DNA from 3 places in the Desulfogranum marinum genome. Region 2 is predicted to be linked to each of the others. Evidence: riboswitches for the same ligand, from Rfam matches in the RefSeq annotation. Region 2 holds a riboswitch; each other region holds the start of a gene.
What was found. A riboswitch is a leader RNA that binds a small molecule or an ion and turns the genes downstream of it on or off. The one in region 2 is predicted to bind cobalamin.

Region 1: linked by a shared signal. The riboswitch ahead of ACHZCY_RS10635 (sirohydrochlorin cobaltochelatase) and the one ahead of ACHZCY_RS20755 (sirohydrochlorin cobaltochelatase) in region 2 are both predicted to bind cobalamin.
Region 3: linked by a shared signal. The riboswitch ahead of ACHZCY_RS16100 (ribonucleoside triphosphate reductase) and the one ahead of ACHZCY_RS20755 (sirohydrochlorin cobaltochelatase) in region 2 are both predicted to bind cobalamin.

What each region holds. Positions count from the first base shown of each region.
Region 1 covers NZ_CAXXRO010000004.1:401,239-407,660, reverse strand. The annotation lists gene tgt (tRNA guanosine(34) transglycosylase Tgt) at 1-698, opposite strand, end outside; gene ACHZCY_RS10650 (amino acid kinase family protein) at 1,098-1,928, opposite strand; gene ACHZCY_RS10645 (hypothetical protein) at 1,962-2,159, opposite strand; gene ACHZCY_RS10640 (FKBP-type peptidyl-prolyl cis-trans isomerase) at 2,427-2,858, opposite strand; cobalamin riboswitch at 3,474-3,655, shown strand; gene ACHZCY_RS10635 (sirohydrochlorin cobaltochelatase) at 3,775-4,767, shown strand; gene ACHZCY_RS10630 (hypothetical protein) at 4,932-5,123, shown strand; gene ACHZCY_RS10625 (phosphotransferase enzyme family protein) at 5,215-6,318, opposite strand; gene ACHZCY_RS10620 (nucleotide pyrophosphohydrolase) at 6,318-6,422, opposite strand, start outside.
Region 2 covers NZ_CAXXRO010000005.1:43,247-49,668, forward strand. The annotation lists gene ACHZCY_RS20745 (ABC transporter ATP-binding protein) at 1-151, opposite strand, end outside; gene ACHZCY_RS20750 (FecCD family ABC transporter permease) at 132-1,172, opposite strand; gene ACHZCY_RS20755 (sirohydrochlorin cobaltochelatase) at 1,174-2,076, opposite strand; cobalamin riboswitch at 2,535-2,719, opposite strand; gene ACHZCY_RS20760 (cobyric acid synthase) at 3,077-4,591, shown strand; gene ACHZCY_RS20765 (pyridoxal phosphate-dependent aminotransferase) at 4,588-5,664, shown strand; gene cbiB (adenosylcobinamide-phosphate synthase CbiB) at 5,672-6,422, shown strand, end outside.
Region 3 covers NZ_CAXXRO010000004.1:1,666,333-1,672,754, forward strand. The annotation lists gene scpA (methylmalonyl-CoA mutase) at 1-371, opposite strand, end outside; gene ACHZCY_RS16095 (methylmalonyl-CoA mutase family protein) at 368-2,506, opposite strand; cobalamin riboswitch at 2,677-2,868, opposite strand; cobalamin riboswitch at 3,080-3,283, shown strand; gene ACHZCY_RS16100 (ribonucleoside triphosphate reductase) at 3,325-5,466, shown strand; gene ACHZCY_RS16105 (anaerobic ribonucleoside-triphosphate reductase activating protein) at 5,460-6,056, shown strand; gene ACHZCY_RS16110 (hypothetical protein) at 6,157-6,351, opposite strand.

The DNA.
Region 1 (6,422 bases), on a different contig from region 2:
GCGGAAAGCATTTCGTACATCAATTCCTTGGGTTCTCCAACAGACAAACCGCCAAGAGCGTAGCCGGGGAAACCTATGTCCACCAATTGCTCTATGGCTTCCAGTCGCATATCGGAATACATGCCGCCCTGAATGATGCCAAAGAGATGCTGTCCTGTTGCTGACTGGGCCTGCTTGCATCTTTTTGCCCAGCGGGTAGTGAGCGCTGTTGCCTCTGCGGCTTGATCTCTGCCGGCAGGGTAGGGAATACAGGTGTCGAGTGCCATCATAATATCGGAGCCCAGCGCCTCCTGCACATGGACAGCATCTTCCGGACTGAGGAAGAGCTTTTTCCCATCCAGATGTGATCTGAACGCCGCCCCCTCCTCTGTTATTTTTGCCAGATCCTGGAGGCTGAAGATCTGAAATCCTCCAGAGTCCGTCAGTATCGGTCCTTGCCAGTTCATGAAGTTGTGGAGCCCGCCAAACCGGCGAACAAGTTCATGGCCCGGACGAATAAAAAGGTGATAGGTGTTACCGAGAATAATCTGGGCACCCAACTGCGAAAGGTCTTCTGGAGTAACCGCCTTAACCGTTGCCTGCGTACCGACGGGCATAAAGACCGGTGTTTTAATGGTACCATGCAGGGTGGTGACTTCTCCGCAGCGGGCATTACACTGTGAGGAGGTAGATGTGAGTGTGTAAGGTGATGTTGTCATGCCGTTTATTTGTAAAAGAGTTGAATTAGCTGGAGGGGCTTGATTGATACTACTCTGTTTCGGTTGCGATCAAAGGCCCTATACTATGCATGCTCTTCATTTCGTTCCAGCCAACGGTGGTCAAGAAAATCGACAACGGTAACGGTAAAATGAGAAAGAGAGTTATCTGCCTTTAAAAGTACCTTGGAAAAATATTGGAGTGTTATACGCTTACGACCACATTTTCGCAAGCAGGAAGGAATAACTCGCTGTCACAACGAAACCAGAGAGCGGTATCTATCTGGGAGGGGTTGCATTTACGGGAAACAAAAAAAACGAATAACGTAACCATACATCCTGGTAATCGGGGTAATGTTAGTCCCAATTACCTCTAGATGTATGGGGTCAGCAGCTTAATAGTTATTGCTTATAAATAAACGTACCAACATGTTCGCCGTTAAGCGCTTTGGTGATGTTTCCGGGGACCATCCCGTTAATTATCTGTACTTTTTCAATGACTTCTGAGTTTTGAATAATGTCAAGACAGGGCCGTTCGATGACCAGGTCGTCCTGATTTTTTTCCAGCAAGTCCTTGGCACCTATTTCCGCTATGAACTCCGCATCTGGATTTTTTTTCGGATCGTCTGTGTAGAGCCCGTTTTCATCTTTAATAAAAAGAACTGTGGTCGAGCCGATTAGGTCAGCAAGAATCACCAGGCCGACATCGGTCCGGTGAATGGGGATCCTGCCGACTTTGGGCTTGATTGCGAAATAATCGTAAGGAGGCATGCCATGCATTACCGGTATGATACCTTCTGCAAAGTAGGCAGGTAGTTTCACAATATCAGAATGAGAAATTTTGACGCCTCCCCAGGGCGAAAGCAGGGTCGCTATCATCAGCGCATTTTGTTCTGAAACCATGCTGCCGAATTTGGCAATAACGCCGGTCGGCATTCCCATTTCAAGACCGATGGTGTAGATGTGACGGCTCCTGGTCCCCCCGCCGGTGGTGATCAGGATTTTGTGATCAGCGCGATTGCTGACAATTTCCTTCAGTATTGCAGGCAGTGCCTTTGCCCCGCGGTCACAAATGGATTGCCCGCCGATTTTCACAACAGGAACATCCGGATATAACTTTTCCTGAGGAGCAATATCGAGATTACCGATAAACTCATTGCTTACCAGGCTTTCCCCCATAAGTGGACTTTCAACATGCAGTCTTTTGCCATCCTTTTCTCGCACCAATGCCATAATTTTCTCTCCCCCTTATGCGCTAATGTCGTCTTATTTTTTGTTTTTGTCTCGCTCAAGGGCGACTAACTCCGCTTTGGTAGCTTTTGCAATCTGTTGCAATTCTTTTTTGCGAATATGATCAGCGTATACCTTAAGATCAACTCCACTGACCGCAACTATACGGAATCGAGGTGTTTGGGTCCCTTCTTTTACTTTCATTCGTTCACGATAAAAGATTTTTCCAGGCATTTTGCTACTCCTCAGGCTAAAATTATCGTTTTTGGGTTACAACCATTTCTACATGATATGTCTTTTAATCGCAGATGGCAAGGTACGTTCAGGCAGCTCCGAAGATGCATATAGCCCTCTTTTGCGGTGGAGAATAAGGATGCTTTGAGTTTACTCAAAACAGCACAGAGAGTGAGCGAAAATGAGAAAGACAGGCAGGCAGGGAAATAGCGCTGGCTTTTCCCCGCCTGGCTATGGATGGGATTTTTGCCTGGAGTTGAATATCAATCAACCACTAATGGTGACCAGTTCAATATCAAAAGTGAGGTCTTTTCCTGCAAGCGGTGGATTTGCATCCAGGGAAACGTGTTCTTCTGTAATTTGAGTGATACGGACTATTACCGGCTGGTTAGCCTCGTTCATGAGTTCGAGCTGCATTCCTACTTCAGGGGTTATATCTGGTGGTACCTGGTCGATGGGCACATTAATAATCATTTGCTCATTACGGGGCCCGTATGCTTTTTCAGATGGTATGGTCACCGTTTTGGCTTCACCCAGCTTCATACCGATGACGGCTTCCTCAAATCCTTCGATCACCTGCCCCTTGCCTATGATGAAAGGGAGCGGTTCTCTGCCTTCTGATGAGTCGAAAATTGTTCCGTCTGCTAGTTTGCCTGTGTAATGGATAGTGACGTTATCACCACTTTTGGCCTGTGTCATTCTTATCTCCTGATAAGTTAAATGGGAAAGTATGCAATCCTTCCGTATGCCCTGATTGTTCAGAACCTCTCGAAAATGGAGTACGAAAATAATCTTGATTGCAGAGAATCCTCAGAGGGGATAACTGGTCTTCAGTTATTTCAAAATGATGGCTTACGTTGTCTTTCTGGTACCTGGTAAGCAGGCCCACTAAAAGGATTTGCGATGTAAAATAATGGAGAGTCATTTCTTTACTGGCTATGGGATGTACCAAGGCAGTCTATTAATTGCAATTGATTTTGCTGAGAGAGCGGCTGGGTAACGTTTTAATTAAACGAGAAACTTGAGGATAAGACCTGTAATTGCTTATAGGTGCCTCATATTTGGAAAAGCGTAATTTACAGCAGGTAGGCAAAGATCCAGGTAGCTTATCTCAACGGGAGAATCTGTGGGACGCCCTATGAGTAGCTATTTGAGCTGATTCTTATCATCACAATTTTGTTGCAGACAGCATTGGACTCAAGGGTTAATTTTTTTGTTATATCCATGTAACAAGGAATACTTTTGTAAAGTATGAAATTGGAATTATAAGATATTATTTCGTTTTTTGTTGACATGTTGATTTCTTGTTCGGTAGATTGTTCCCTGTTTTCAGGCTCCTTTATTGGATGAAAAGGGAATTCCGTGTAATTCGGAGACGGGCCCGCCGCTGTAATCGAGGACGAAAGCTGCACAATGCCACTGACATACATGTTGGGAAGGCGCAGTGAGTAGGTAGATTCGAAAGTCAGAAGACCTACCTGAAAAAAAGATCGTTTCCTGTGGACAAGGCGACTGATAGAGATACGTGGATTTACAAGGGCATCCCCGAATCATTTTTACAATGATTCGGGGATTTTTTTTTGAAATGGATCGTATAAAAAAAGGAGCATTCTCGATGAAAAAGTTCATGCAAATTGTAGTGACAACAGCCGTTTTCGCGTTGTCAATGTGTGTTACCGCAGCATTCGCCTCTGGTGGGATGAGCCAGCCGAAGGAAAGTAAGAACGCAATTATTGTAGCCAGCTTTGGTACTACTGTTCCCAGTGCGGTTAAATCCATTACCAATATTGTGGATAAGGTCAAAGCTGCGTACCCAGGGACTGAGGTCCGCGTCACCTTTACTTCCAATATCATACGCTCCGTATGGAAAGAGCGGCAGGCGGAAGCGCAAAAATGGCTTGATCAGGGGATTCCAAAAGAAGTACTTTATGTAGAAAATGTCATTGCTACCTTTGGCGACCTGCGTGAAGAAGGGTATACAAATATCATTGTTCAGCCCACCCATATGTTCTTTATGGAGCAGTCTCATGACCTGATGCAGTACGTCAATGCCATAGCTTCTATCCGGACAATGAAAGATAAATGGCGTCCGTTTAACACTATCGTGATGGGACGTCCCGCACTTGGTATGCCTGGAGATCGTTATGAGTATCATGTAGATGTGGATGCGGCTATTGCAACCCTTGCTGCTGATGCGGAAATGGCCAAAAAAGAAGGAGCGATGTTAGTCTACATGGGTCATGGAAATGAGCATTGGTCCACCGGAATATACAGCGAAGTGCAGCAGAAAATGCGCAAAGCTTATCCTGATGTTGCAACTTTTGTTGGTGTAGTCGAAGGACACCCAAGCCTGGATGATTTTGCAAGCCACTTAAAGTATGCTGATACCAAGAAAGTTATCTTGAAGCCGTTCATGATTGTTGCCGGTGACCATGCTACCAACGATATGGCCGGTGAGGAAGACGATTCCTGGAAATCTATGCTCAATGCTGATGGTTACGACGTTGAGGCTGTAATGGAAGGGCTTGGTTCTAACGACAAGTTTGCCCAGCTTTTTGTCGATCATATTGCTGATGCTGCAAAAGAAAGAGGGATTTTGTTGAAGTAGCAGCTGAAAGTAGACCTCGTTTGAGGGCGTTGGCTTTTCTTTATTTCAAGGTGTTTTCCTAAACGGTGGGAGGCACCTTGATTTTTTTTGATAGGTTCCTATTTTCATAAGAAGATCAAATGACTAAGGATCTACAGTTACTATCTATACGAAGAGGATACTCTATGCTACCTAGCGATAAAATAGACAAGGCTTTTAAGGCAATATGTGAAGAAGCAGAAAAAATGCTCAAGAAAGATGTATCGGGCAAGATGGAAAAACGTTTGAAGACCATTGTTTCCATTGCAAAACACCAAAGTGATGTGCGGGGATTAAAAGGTACCTGCTGTCACCCCAGTAAAGAGAAGTGCAAGTAACATCCTTTTCCTTCCTGTCATGCTCTATGGCAGGAAGGATATGAGAATGATCTCCATCATCAATCTACACACATTTTCCCCTCTACGTTCACTACCTCATTGGGCTGGTTCTGAAAATATCAGCCGCAATTGTCTGTAGCAAAGGTTGTTGCCTTATGATCGAGTCTGCCAAGTGAAATTGGATCAGTGCCCGGTCCAGGTTTTGATTTTTTCTGGATGTTTTAAAGTATCTATTCCCACAGAGGTGGTCGGTAAAGAAGCGAATACCGAGCTCAAAGCTTATCAGACCGGCTGCATCCGAAAGGAGCTGGAGGTCGGCATCACCCAGCAGTGATGCTGCTACTGAACCATATCCTTTAAGGATAGCTGCAAAATAATCAGCCGAAAAAACTGTTCCCTTTGGATTATCATGTTCCTCTCCCTGTCGGTTGCAGCAGGAACGCAGACAATCGCCCAAATCATGGAGAAGAAGCCCGGCTTGCACCGTGTCCAGGTCGATAATACTGATCACAATGTCGTCATTTTCGGCAAAGAGAAAGTTGGACGCTTTGGGGTCGCCGTGTATTACCAGGCGGGTGAGGGTATCTGTTCTTTCTGCAAAGGTTGCGGCTATGTCTCGCATCTGCCCAATAAATTGAATGCAGGTAATTTCTTCAAGGGTATTTACGGCAGAGCGTCGGCTGATCCGGTCATATTTTTCCAGGTAGGAAAGCGTATCATGAAATCCTGGTAAAGGCTCTTGCAGCCGATCCTGATCCACATCGGCCAGGATCGTGTGAAACCGGCCAAGCATACGGCCAATCTGGTAGGCCTGCTGTGTCGATTCCAGTTCCTCAACCGTACGTGAGCCTTCAATATAGGTGAGCAGGCGCCAGCCATTTTTATCGGGATCAATAAAGAGATCCTCGCCATCGGGATTGGTATACAGCGAAAGGAAGGGGACGTGAACCTCTGCTTGTTGTGACCATGCGTGGAGGCAATTGGTTATAAGGCGTATGTTGTGCATAACGCATTGGGGATCTGGAAATACAGCAGCAGGTAAACGCTGCAAGACAAGCCGTTCTTTCGAATTAAGAGTTACCAGCCAGGTGTCATTGATTTTTCCCAGACCAAGTGGGCGCAGGCTTATTTGTGGCTGGTTTTGCAGGAAAAACGCAAGTATTTTTTCCGGGGCCATCATAGTTTTCCTGCTCATTACCTCTGCTTACCTTGTTTAACGTCATCCGGAGCAGGATATTTAAGGTGATTAAGTGCTACTTTTTTGGCCACAGCTTCCAGCAGGTCAATCCCCAGGCAGTC
Region 2 (6,422 bases):
TGCCGTTGGGGCCGAGAATACCGTAGCAATGACCCGGGAAAAGTTTGAGGTTGATATCTTGTAGTACTTCTGTCTTGCCGTAGCTGAACCGGATACCGGAAAGTGACCACAGGGGAGAGGATGTGTCTGTTTTAAAATCCCGCGTTACCATCCTGTTGCCTCTTCTTGAAGATGATGCAGAAAAATGGCCCTCCGAGAAGAGCTGTGAGGACACCAATAGGAACCTCTGCCGGCAGCACTGCACGGGTAATGGTATCAGCAACCAGCAGCAGCATTCCACCTGCAAAAAAGGAAAAAGGGATCAACCGTCGGTTATCGGGGCCTGTGAGGTGGCGCAGCAGGTGGGGAACTATAAGGCCTATAAAGCCAATGATGCCGGCAACCGCAACCGAAAGCGCCGTCATGAGCGTACAGCAGACTAAAAGGAAAATTCTGAGGCGGACAGTATTCACACCCAACGAAACAGAGGTTCTGTCGCCGGTTGCCATGATATTAAGGTCTCTGCCGTAAAAAAAAGCCAGGCCTGTGCCGATCAAGGCAAAGGGGAGAAGGAGAAGAATGTTGTACCAGGATACACCGGAAAGGCTGCCCATGAGCCAGAAGATGATGATGCCCACCTGTTCATCAGCCAAAAATTTAAGAAAGCCGATGGCAGCAGAAAGTATAGCCGCGACTATAACTCCGGCGAGAATGAGATTGGTTGATGACAGGCGACGGTCTCCGGAGGCCAGAAAGAGAACCAACAGCAGGGTGCCAATGCCGCCGGCAAAGGCAAAAATAGGAACCGATACAGCGGGAGGCAGAGCTAGACCGAAAATTTGCAGCACGATGACTAGGGAGGCTCCGAAAGCAGCACCTGTGGAGATGCCGAGGGTGTAGGAATCAGCCAGTGGGTTGAGAAGGATGGCTTGGAAAACCGTCCCGCTGACCCCCAGCATGCCGCCCACCAGCACTGCCGCAACAATGCGTGGCATCCGGACATCGGTGACCACCGTCACTGCCACCGGATCAATGTCCGGCAGCGGTTGCTGTAACAGTTTTGCACTTATGATTCGGACCACATCCATCACCGAAACCGATAAAAATCCCATGGTGGCGGAAACGGCAATTAAAAGAAAAAGTGCCGTGGTCAGAAAAAGAATGGGATATAATTCTTTGGTAACGATATTCATTTTACTGCAACTCGATACCGGCATTTTCTGCTGCCTGGGCAGCGTGTTGAACAAATAATCGGGCGACCGGTGTTTGTTCTCCTAACCCTTTGATCATGGGGATAACCTGGTGTCCTGCTGTGGCCAGCCGTGATTGCCACGAAGCAGGTTGTTGGCTGACCATATCCTTAAGAGCATGGCTGCCTGCAACAATCAGCAGCGGCTTGAGCAATACCTTTTGTGCACCTTGTGTTGCAAGCCCGGCAAGGACCTCATCCAGAGACGGATACCCTTCGACGGTGCCTATATGTATTGGTATTTGCGGATACATGGTCCGCATTCTCGATTCGAGTTCAAGATAGAGACCGCCGGATGGAAAAAAAGGGTTGCCGTGTCCCATATAGACCAGAGCAGCGCCGTGTTTTGCTGCTTGTTTGACATCCTCTTCCAGGGCTTTGGCAAGCTCCAGAATATCATTGCCGTAGGGGTGCGTCGGGCTATAGGTGCCAAGAATCGGTCGCCCGATAACAAGTTTTTCAAACGGCTGCCATCGGGGTTTCATGGTCCGAATTCCTGCCAGTGACTTGACATAGCTCGCCAGGTCATGGAATTCCTCGGCAGGTGCCATTTGGATCGCCTGGACTACTATGGATCTGTATCCCTGATCCTGGAGATTGGCAATGGCAGCCAGCTGGCCCTGCACGGTGAAAATTTCTTCGGGAATAAACGTATTTTTTAGTCTGTACTCGGTATCATGAGCACGTTTCCGCCAGACATTGCGAATGATGTTAGACGTAAAGGCCAGGCGAACCTGTGTGAGGGGGTAGGCTTGCCGGAAACATTCGTGAACTTTCAGCAGGCCGGGCAGGGCCGACTCCTCGGTTGTACCGAACATGGCAAGTACTATTGCATTTTTTGGGGCCATACTATTTTGCCTTTGTAACCTCTGCGCTTATGGGAAAAGGTATAGGGAGTCAGACGAGCACAAGGTCCTAGCCCGAATTTCTCATGACCTTTTTGATTTCAAACTCAATTAATTGATATTATTGCTTAAAGGCTAATTGTACAATTAACAGTCTGTTTTTCGTTTTAAATCAAAAAGTTCTCCCTTCGGGTCAATAGATTTTTCCGCAGGATCTACGTTACAAACCACTTGCGGTAGTTTACTATCGGAGTCTTCGCTTACCCGGAGTCTTCGCTTACCCGGAGTCTTCGCTTACCTACTGCGTGGTTTGTGCCTTGCCCTGCGAAAAACTTTATTGATGAGAAATCCGGGCTGGTCTTCACTGTCAATTTGTCAAAAAAAAAACCTGAATCAACTAGAGTGTTGATTCAGGTTATCCCTTTAATCCCTGAGTCGGAGGACCAACTTTTTGCCGGAAGTATGGTCATTTTTTGCAGGCAGGTTTTCTGACTCCCGGATCATTCTCCTCTCACACCTTCCCATTTGCTAAACAAACAGTGGTTTTTTGTGAGATTTGTTCCCGGTTACAGCGGCGGGCCCGTTCCGGATTGTAACCGGATTCCCTTTTTCTATTTCAGTAGAAACCTACAAAATTTTTGAGCTAACTTACCTGCAGGTCTCTGGATAGTCAAGCAGGTAATACCCGCTAGTCTAGTGAAATCCCTCTTTCGAGTGAGTCTATGGTTCCTCTCTTGAACGTGTTTTTTCAAAAAGATATAGAGAGCTGATCAATGGGCTCCTGTCCCAGGCTACCCTGCAGAATTGTTTTTTTTCGCATGTCTCACGCTTGAAAGAAAAAACTCATTTTTCAGGCTGACCTGCAGAGTTGAATGGAAAGGGGTGGCTCATGTGGTTGATTCGTATTATGTTGTCAGCTTTGTGTCCACTCTGCCGGCGAGTGGTGTTGTGCTGCATATACATTGTTCTGGATAAACAATTACATGAAATATAGTGGGGAAACATGGCTAACAAAGCGGTGTGCATAGCTGTATTGGGAACGGGATCCGACGTGGGCAAATCCATTGTTACCTCCGCCCTTTGCCGTATTTTGGTGAACAAGGGGTATCGAGTAGCACCCTTTAAGGCGCAAAATATGTCTAATAATTCAGGGGTTACTGCTGACGGGCTGGAAATGGGTCGGGCTCAGATTGTACAGGCAGAGGCAGCCAGGATAGCGCCACATGTGGATATGAACCCGGTGCTGCTAAAACCCACCAGCGATGTCGGCTCCCAGGTTGTGCTTAACGGTAAGGCTTGGATGGAGGCTTCTTCGGTCTCTTATTATGAAAAAAAAGACTATCTGTTTGCTGAGAGCTGTGCCGCCCTTGATCGTTTGCGCGACCAATACGATGTGATTGTTATGGAAGGTGCCGGATCGTGCGCAGAAGTTAACCTCATGGCCAATGATATCGTTAATTTACGTTGCGCAGCTTATGCAGACGCCCCGGTTATCCTTGTTGCTGATATTGATAGAGGTGGGGTGTTTGCCCAGATTGTCGGTACTCTAGCCTGCCTGGATGCAGCCCAGCAGGAACAGATAAAAGGATTTGTGGTCAACCGTTTTCGCGGCGATATCAAGTTGTTTCAAGACGGTATTGACTGGATAGAACAAAAAACCGGCAAACGTGTCTATGGGGTACTGCCCTGGTACAAACATTTTCATATTGAGGCAGAAGATGCGGTGGTTATTGAGAATGCGCCTTCGTATGTCCCTGCAGCCGCTGGAGACACTGCCGTTGCTGTCATCAAGTTGCCTCATATCTCCAATTTTAACGATTTTGATCCACTGATGCATATACCGGGGCTTCATTTAGCGTACTTGCAGCAGCCACAGGATTTGTCTGCCTTTAAGGCTGTGATTTTGCCTGGATCAAAAAGTACTTGTAGCGATCTTGACTGGCTGCGGGCCAGTGGCTGGCTGGATCATATCACAGTGTTTGCCGAAAACGGTGGTCATGTGTTGGGAGTGTGCGGTGGCTATCAGATGCTGGGAACCTGGGTACATGATCCAGACGGTATCGAAGGAAGGCCCGGGTCCACCGAGGGAATAGGTTTGCTCCCGGTGGAAACGACCTTAAAGGCCCCTAAAACAACCACTCTTACCGATTTTTCCTGGGCTGGGCAGCAAGGATGCGGCTACGAGATTCACATGGGACAGACCCATCTCGCCGGTGGGCAACCACTGGTGGATGTGCTGTCCAGAAATCAGGAGCAGTGTCAGGATAGAGATGGCTGTGTCAATGATAATGGAAATGTCATTGGTACCTATGTACATGGCTTTTTTGATAGCCCTTCGGTCACCCGTCATTGGTTGCGCTTGATCGGTCTTGACTGGCTGCAGCCTGAGGAGCAGTTGCACGGTCCTGCAGGCCGCGACAAAGCATATGACCAGCTTGCCGAACATGCAGCGCAACATCTCGACATTGAGGCCATTCTTGAATTGATTGACACAACCACGAGTGGAGAACAAGCATGATCCAGGGACATGGCGGAAATGTTGCCTCAGTGGCAGCCCGATTAGGGTGCAAGCCTGATGAAATTGTTGACATGAGCAGTAATATCAATCCGCTGGGGGTTGTGCCTGGTTTGCTTGAGCATTTGCACCAGCGACTGGACACCGTCATGTCACTGCCTGAGGTTGATGCCGGAGCAGCGGTTGCCGGTATTGCCGATATTCTGGGGATTGATGCAGGACGGGTACTGATGGGAACAGGCTCAACTCAATTTATCTATACTGCTAGCCCTGCCCTTGGCGCAAAAAAGGTGTTAATCGTTGGGCCGACCTATGCTGATTACACCTCCAGTTGCCGGATGCATGGTATAGTCCCTGACTATTTTTTGGCACAACCAGGGGGAGATTTTCAGGTAAACTGTGAACAACTGGCTGAAAAGGCTAGCGAGTTTGATACCGTTTTCATCTGCAACCCTAATAACCCTACAGGGGCCTTGATTCCCCATCAGGAGTTGCTTGCACTCTGTAAACGTCTCCCGCAGACGAAGTTTATCATTGATGAGTCATATCTGCCGTTTGCACCACAGCAGGTTGACCAGAGTATGACCAGCTGTGCATGTGAGAATGTGATTGTTCTTTGGTCACTTTCCAAGATTTATGGTATTCCCGGATTGCGGGCTGGTTTTCTGATTGGCAGTGCAGGTGTAGTCGAGCAGTTCAGGCGCTATATGCAGCCTTGGTGCGCAAACAGTCTGGCCCAGGAGGCAATTGGTTACCTGGCAGCAAATAAGCAGATACTTGAAGATTTTGTCAGCAAGACCAAAATGTATTTGGCCGAAGAAATGGCGACCTTTCGCAGCCAACTGGCAGGGTGTGGTGCCACGCTCTATCCCAGTGTAACCCCATATCAGTTGATCGGGTTACCTCGTGGCCATACGGCTGAGGAGGTTTGCGAACGGTTGGTAGATGATCGGCTTTTGATCAGGAATTGCAGTAATTTTCATGGGCTTGATAGTGGATATGTTCGGATATCCTTGAAAAAAGCAGAGATCAACCGAATGGCAGCTCGGCTTTTTGTTGCTGCTATCGGGAGGTGAGGCTGCTATGTCTTTTTTGTGGTTACACCTGCTGGTACTGCCGACAGCCTTTGCTCTGGACAGGTTAATAGGTGACCCTCCCTCCCTGCCACATCCTATCCGGTGGATGGGCAACGCCATCACCAGCTGTGAACCTTTTTTTCGAAACCTTTTTAAAAATGAAAAAATAGCAGGAACCTTATTCGCTTTGATTCTGATCAGCGGTTGCTGGTTGCTTTGTTTTCTTCTGCTCATGGCCATGCAGTGGATCCATCCTGCTGTTGGGTTTGTCACTGAAGTAGTTATGGTTTTTTATTGTTTTTCGTCCAAGTCACTTGCCCAGGCTGGGTTGGACATACACAAGTTGTTGGCGAGTGGTCAGGTTGACCAGGCTCGCAACGCAGTGGCAATGATTGTTGGCAGGGATGTCCAGTCGTACCAGGCAGACGATATTGCCAGGGCAACTGTGGAAACAGTGGCCGAGAATTTTGTTGATGGTTTCCTGTCTCCCCTCTTGTTTGCGGTTATTGGAGGCGGTCCCCTGGCCCTTACTTATAAGATGGTCAATACCCTGGATTCCATGGTTGGTTATAAGAATGAACGGTATCTTTATTTTGGCAGGGCTGCTGCCAGGATAGATGATGTCGCCAATTTTATTCCAGCCCGACTTTCCATCTATGTTATTGGGCTTGCCGCACAATTTTCTGTATTGAAAAGTGGCTGTCGTGCACTTGCTGTAGCACGAAAAGAAGGGCGAAATCACAGCAGTCCTAATGCAG
Region 3 (6,422 bases), on a different contig from region 2:
TGGGTAGCAAGGTCAAAGGCAATGGAAAGACCTTTCTGTCCAGCTGCCAAATTACGACGGTAAAAAGCATTACTTTCTTCAGCTGTGGAGAAACCGGCATACTGGCGAACCGTCCATGGTCGCATGACAAACATGGTCGCATATGGTCCGCGAAGGTAAGGGGCAATGCCAGCCATATAGGAAAGATGGTCAAGCCCTTGGTAGTCGTCGCGCCTGTACATAGGTTTGACATCTATTTGTTCCACTGTTTTCCAAACCAGGTCTTCAGCAGACATGCCTGTTTCTTTTTGAATGGCTGCCGCCCATGTGGAATAATCCATGCGCGACTTGGTCGGATCAAAGGCTATATTTGTAAAATTAGGATTGCTCATGCTGTCACCCCCAAATGTTTTTGCACTTTGCCTAAAAGTTCCAGAGCGTTTGAACGTATATGCAGGAATTCATCGACACCGGCCTCTTTGAAGGATTCTATATGATCTTGAGGGTATCCTGCTAAGATGATAAGGGTGCCCGGCTGGGCAGATTTTATCTTGCTCACTAAAGGTGGTACTACCTCAGGGTAGTCAGTATCTGTAGAACAAATAACCACCGCTTTAGCTCCTGAATCCAGAGTTGCTTCGGCTGCTTCATCAACTGAACCAAAACCATCGTTGCCGATTGTTTCAAAGGCTCCGACATTGAAAAATGCTGTGGAGAAATCCGCACGGGCTTTGTGTTGTGGGATAGGGCCCATGTTAGCTAGAAAAAGCTTGGGAGTCGCACCTGTTTGGGCGGTATAGGCTTCTGTTGCACGACGGAGCTGTTCAAACGGTTCAGGACCACGGTGGATATTGAGCGGGGTAACCGTTTCCGTGGTTGTAGTTTCACCACGGAGAGCCTGGAATAGATCTCCAAGAGTTGCACCGGCTGATGCTGCGGCTATGGCCTTTTCAACAGTGTCGGCAGTAACGTTCTTTTTGCTTGCAGCTACTTGTGCCAAGGCTGCGTCACGAGCTGCTTGATCTGCTTGACCTTCATATTGGATAACCTGTTCAACTCGGTCAGCCTGAAATGCAAAAGCATCGAGCTCATCAGTTGATTCAGGCTTTTCCAAGAGGTTAGGGTACATATTTGTACCAACAAAGCGATCTTTCCGGATAGCAATATTTTTGGCACGTTGAGCAGCAATTTCAGCAACTTGCTGCTGAGGAGTTCCTGCTTTCAGGAAGGTAAACATGCCGCCCTGCTTTTCTATTTCCTGGAACTGTTCCCAGGCTTTTTTTGCTATCTCTCCGGTGATAGTTTCGACATACCAGCAACCACCGGCTGGATCGACCACTTTATCAAAATGACCCTCATCCCTGAGGACGATGTGGACATTTCGTGCAATACGTCTGGAAAATTCGTTGGGTTGTCTGAATATTTCGTCAAAAGGACTGACATGCATGGAATCCACTCCGCCTGCCACTCCGGAAAAAGCCTCGGTGGATACTCGGAGCATGTTAACCCATGGGTCAACATGGGTTTTGTTCCAGGTTGAGGTGCGGGCATGGATTCTCATTTTTCTGGACTCTTCGTTGCCACCGAAAGATTCCACTATTTGGCACCAGACCATTCTTGTTGCACGAAATTTGGCAATCTCCATGAAGAAATCAGCACCAATGGAAAAGGCGAACATGATTCTGGGTGCTATTTCATCGATGGTGAGTCCTCGTTCCTGCATGGCTCGGACGTACTCAACAGCCGTTGCCATAGCATAGGCCACTTCCTGTACAGCATTGCCGCCACTACGCTGATAAGGGTCAACATGAACAGCAATAGTTTGTAACTCGGGAGCATTGGCCAGGCCCCAATGGGTTACTTGTGCCATTTCATCATAGGCTTGGGAAAGTGGAAGAGGTAGCGATCCCTGCACAGCAAGATAACTTAACGGATCAACAGCAATACAGCCTGTGAGCTTTTGTGGATTCGTACCCTGTTTTTTCAGATGTGCTGCCAGCAACGCGGTCATCCCGACTCCTGAAAATCCACAGTGCAGTTGCATCGGTATAGCAGTGAAATCAATGTCCTTGAAAGCCTTTTCAAAATCTGCCATCGTAGCAATAGAAAGCCCATCTTTGCCCACATCTTCAGCAGCAGCCTTGTCTGGATTGATTCCTTTGCAGGTGGCATTGTCAAAGATTACATTGAGTGCATTCTGCCCGCGACCGAGGTCGTTAAGGGCTGCTGCGTTAAATTCTTCAGGGTCTGAGTCGGTAATTTCCTGGGCAATCTCCCAGGGATTGACAACGCTTGCTGATGCAGAGGTCCCACGCACATACGGTAATTGCCCGGGTAAGGTGTTTACAAAATCGAGTTTGTCCAAGTCATGCTGGAAATACATCGGTTGGATATCAATCCCTTCGTAGGTCTTTTTTACCAGTACCTTATCAAATGGTTTACCCTTGAGCTGTTTATCAACCGCCTCTAGCCAGTCCGCATGGGTGTGAGCAGGAAAAGCCTGTAAGATATCTAAAGCCTCACTCATTTCTATCTCCTATTCCATTGTTGGATGGTTCGAAAAAAAACAAAAAAAAATCCCCCAGCTCTTTAAAAAAGAGCTGGGGGATTGCGCCCAGTTTACTTCATCACCCCAAATAAACTGCTACATGCTTCAACAGTTTACATCATGCAAATACGGTTTCCTCGCCGTTTGCCCTGATAGAAAAGTCAATGGTAGGTCTTCTGGCTTCCGGATCATCCTACTCGCTACGTCTTCCCAACCATAAACGGCCAGTGACATTCTGCAGCTTTCGTCCTCGGTTACAGCGGCGGGACCACAACGGATTTGCACCGTTTTCCCTTTTAAGCCCGATGGTTACATCAAGCACCAATACTTTGTATGTATGCTATGTTTCTTAGATTAAATTTTAAGAGGTGTCAAGTAAGTTCGATTAACTGGAAATAATAGTTGTAATATGATGTGTTGAGATTGAGTTTAATACAGGGTGATTATTGAGACAAACCAACAGGTATTTAATATTATTTCTTTTGTTTCTAAAAGTTATCATGGAAGCACAACTGCCAATATTTTGTGTTGACAAATTCGAGTGGCTCTATTTAGAGTGCACTTCTACCTGGTGCTTCTCATAGGGAGGAGCGGTAAGAGGGAATCCGGTTTAAATCCGGAACTGTCCCGCAGCGGTGAATGGAAACGACCGCCGTCATTGAGCACTGATTCGTGTAAGGATTGGGAAGCGACGGCCAGTAGGGACGTAGAATGATGTCCATGAGTCCGAAGACCTGCCAGGTTTATTCATGCTTGCCAATCTGGTGCAAGCGGACCTTCGCGGAAAGGAGACAAACATGTATGATGGTTCCCCGGCAGCGGCAGCTGTCTCCCCTGAGCTGTTTTTCCAACATATCCGTAAACGCAACGGTATCGTAACCCCCTTTCAGGCCGAGAAAATTACTGGCGCCATTTTAAAAGCCGCCCAGGCAACTGGCGAATTCGATCAACCGGAAGCACGAAGGTTGACTGTTTGGGTACTAGGACTTGCAAAGGCATTGGTAGAAAACGAAATTCCCGAAGTCGAGTCCATTCAGGATCTGGTGGAAGAGGTCCTGTTAAGTTCTCCTCATAAAAAAACCGCAAAAGCGTATATTTTATATCGGGAGCAGCGTAGCCTGGCCCGTAAGCTGGCAGAAGAGGCAGATGTAAGAATTATTGATCAGTATCTGGAGCGATTAGACTGGAAAATAGAGGAAAACTCGAATATGAGCTATTCTCTTCAGGGGTTGAATCACTATATTTCCAGTGAAATCAGTAAAACATACTGGCTCAATGCCATCTATCCGCCGGAGGTGCGTGCAGCGCATGAAGCAGGCGATCTCCATTTGCATGACCTCAGTCTGTTGTCAACCTACTGTGTAGGATGGGATTTGCAGGACCTGCTGCGTCAGGGATTTTGCGGAGTAAGCGGCAAGGCCGTGTCGATGCCAGCCAGGCATTTTCGTTCAGCGCTTGGACAGGTAGTAAACTTTTTCTATACTCTACAGGGAGAGGCAGCCGGTGCGCAGGCCTTTTCCAGCTTTGATACTCTGTTGGCTCCCTTTGTCCGTTACGATGGCCTTGAGTTCGCTGATGTTAAACAGGCCATTCAGGAGTTCGTTTTTAACCTGAATGTCCCCACCAGGGTCGGTTTTCAAACACCATTTACGAATTTGACCATGGACCTGCAGCCTCCAGCAACCATTGCTGACCAGCCGGTTATTATCGGCGGAGTGCTTCAGGAGGCAACGTATGGTGATTTCCAGGCGGAAATGACCATGATTAACCAGGCCTTTCTGGAGGTAATGGGGGAGGGGGATGCCCAGGGGCGGGTGTTTACCTTTCCCATTCCCACCTACAATATTGCCGCTGATTTTGATTGGGACAACAGGGAGCTCGATGTTTTATGGGAGACAACGGCAAAATATGGGATTCCCTATTTTGCCAATTATGTAAATTCAGATCTTTCCCCGGAAGATGCCCGTTCCATGTGCTGCCGGCTACGGCTCGACACTCGCGAGTTAGCCAAGCGTGGTGGTGGCCTATTTGGTGCCAATCCTCTGACCGGTAGTATTGGCGTGGTAACGATCAATCTGACGGCGCTTGGCTACCAGGCAACCTGGGAAGGTGACTTCTTCACTCGACTCGATCGTCTGCTGGATATTGCCAAGACAAGCCTTGAGGTAAAGCGAAAGGTTCTGGAAGATTTCACCAGTAAGGGATTGTACCCTTATACTCGTTTTTATTTGCGACAGGTACATGAACAGTCTTCCTCATACTGGAGCAATCATTTTTCCACCATTGGTATTATCGGCGGCAACGAGGCATGTCTCAACCTGTTTCAGCAGGATATTGGTACAGATAAAGGAAGAGCATTTGCAGAGCGGGTGCTTGACCATATACGCGATCGTTTGGTCGCTTTCCAGGAAGAGACTGGTAACTTGTATAACCTTGAAGCCACTCCGGCTGAAGGTACTGGTTACCGGCTGGCCAGAATCGATCAAAAGCGATTTCCCAACATGCGATGTACTCTTACCGATGAAACCGATGAGGTGCCACTGTATACCAACTCAACCCAATTGCCGATAAACTATAGTGAAGATGTATTCCAGGTGTTTGACCTTCAAGACACACTACAGACAAAGTATACTGGTGGGACTGTGCTCCATGTTTTCCTCGGAGAAGCTGTGGCGGACAAGGAGGCATTAAAAACATTTGTTCGTACTGTTTGCTCCAGGTACCAGCTTCCTTACTTTACTATCTCTCCCTCTTTTTCTATCTGTCCTACCCATGGCTACCTGAATGGTGAGCAGGAAAAGTGTGAACACTGCGGAGAAAAAACAGAGATTTATTCAAGGGTGGTTGGCTATATGCGACCCATTGGTCAGTGGAATAAAGGCAAACGTGCTGAATTCGGCAAAAGACGTCATTTCCACGTGGAGGCGCAGCCATGTTGATAGGTGGTTTTCAGTCGTTTACCCTCAGCGATTATCCTGGGAAGCCGGCAGCAATAATTTTTACCCGGGGATGTAATTTTAAATGTCCCTACTGCCATAATCAGCATTTATTAAGGATGTCCGAACAACACTCCCCCTCTATGGAAGAAGGTGTCCTTGGTTTTATGGAAAAGTCTACTGGAATGCTCGAAGGACTGGTCGTAACGGGTGGAGAACCTACTCTGCAACCGGATTTAATGCGCTTTGTGTCGGCAATAAAAGCACTGGGATTTGCGGTGAAGCTGGACACCAATGGAAGCAATCCGCAATGTTTGCGGGAACTGTTGGACAACAACTTAATCGACTATGTTGCTATGGATGTGAAAGCACCTTTTAGTAAATATAGCCAATTGTGTGGTATTGCCGTTGATACAGAAGCTATACGTGAATCCGTCGATGTTATCGTTTCGAGTGGTAAGGATCACCATTTCAGAACCACAGTCTACCCCGCATTGCTTGGTGAAGAAGATATCCAGGAGATTACCTCGTCTATTCCAGAGACTTCGCGTTATGTAATCCAAAAGTATAGACCGGTGCCTGAAGCAGCGTAAAGAATTGGAAACAATATAGGCTAACCTTTGGGTACCACAGGTTAGCCTATGTACGCACACTCAATCGGAGTTTGTTCCGTTTACAACAAGATCGTCACTGTTAGTTTTCTACAGCAACAAGAGAAAGGGAAAGAGATTTTTCCAGTGCCTGAATCTTGTCCAATGTTTCTTGTTCAACCAGCGCCGGCTTAATGTCTTTGCAGGAGAAAGAAAGCAGAGGCTTACCAATTTCTTTTTCAAGTTTTTGAATTGCATTCAGGGCGTCATTGTTTAATTCTGAGTAGCTACAAAGCATGATATTCTCCGGTTGGGTTTGGCAGATAAGATTTTATTCTACGCTTACATTATTTACACATGGAGACAATA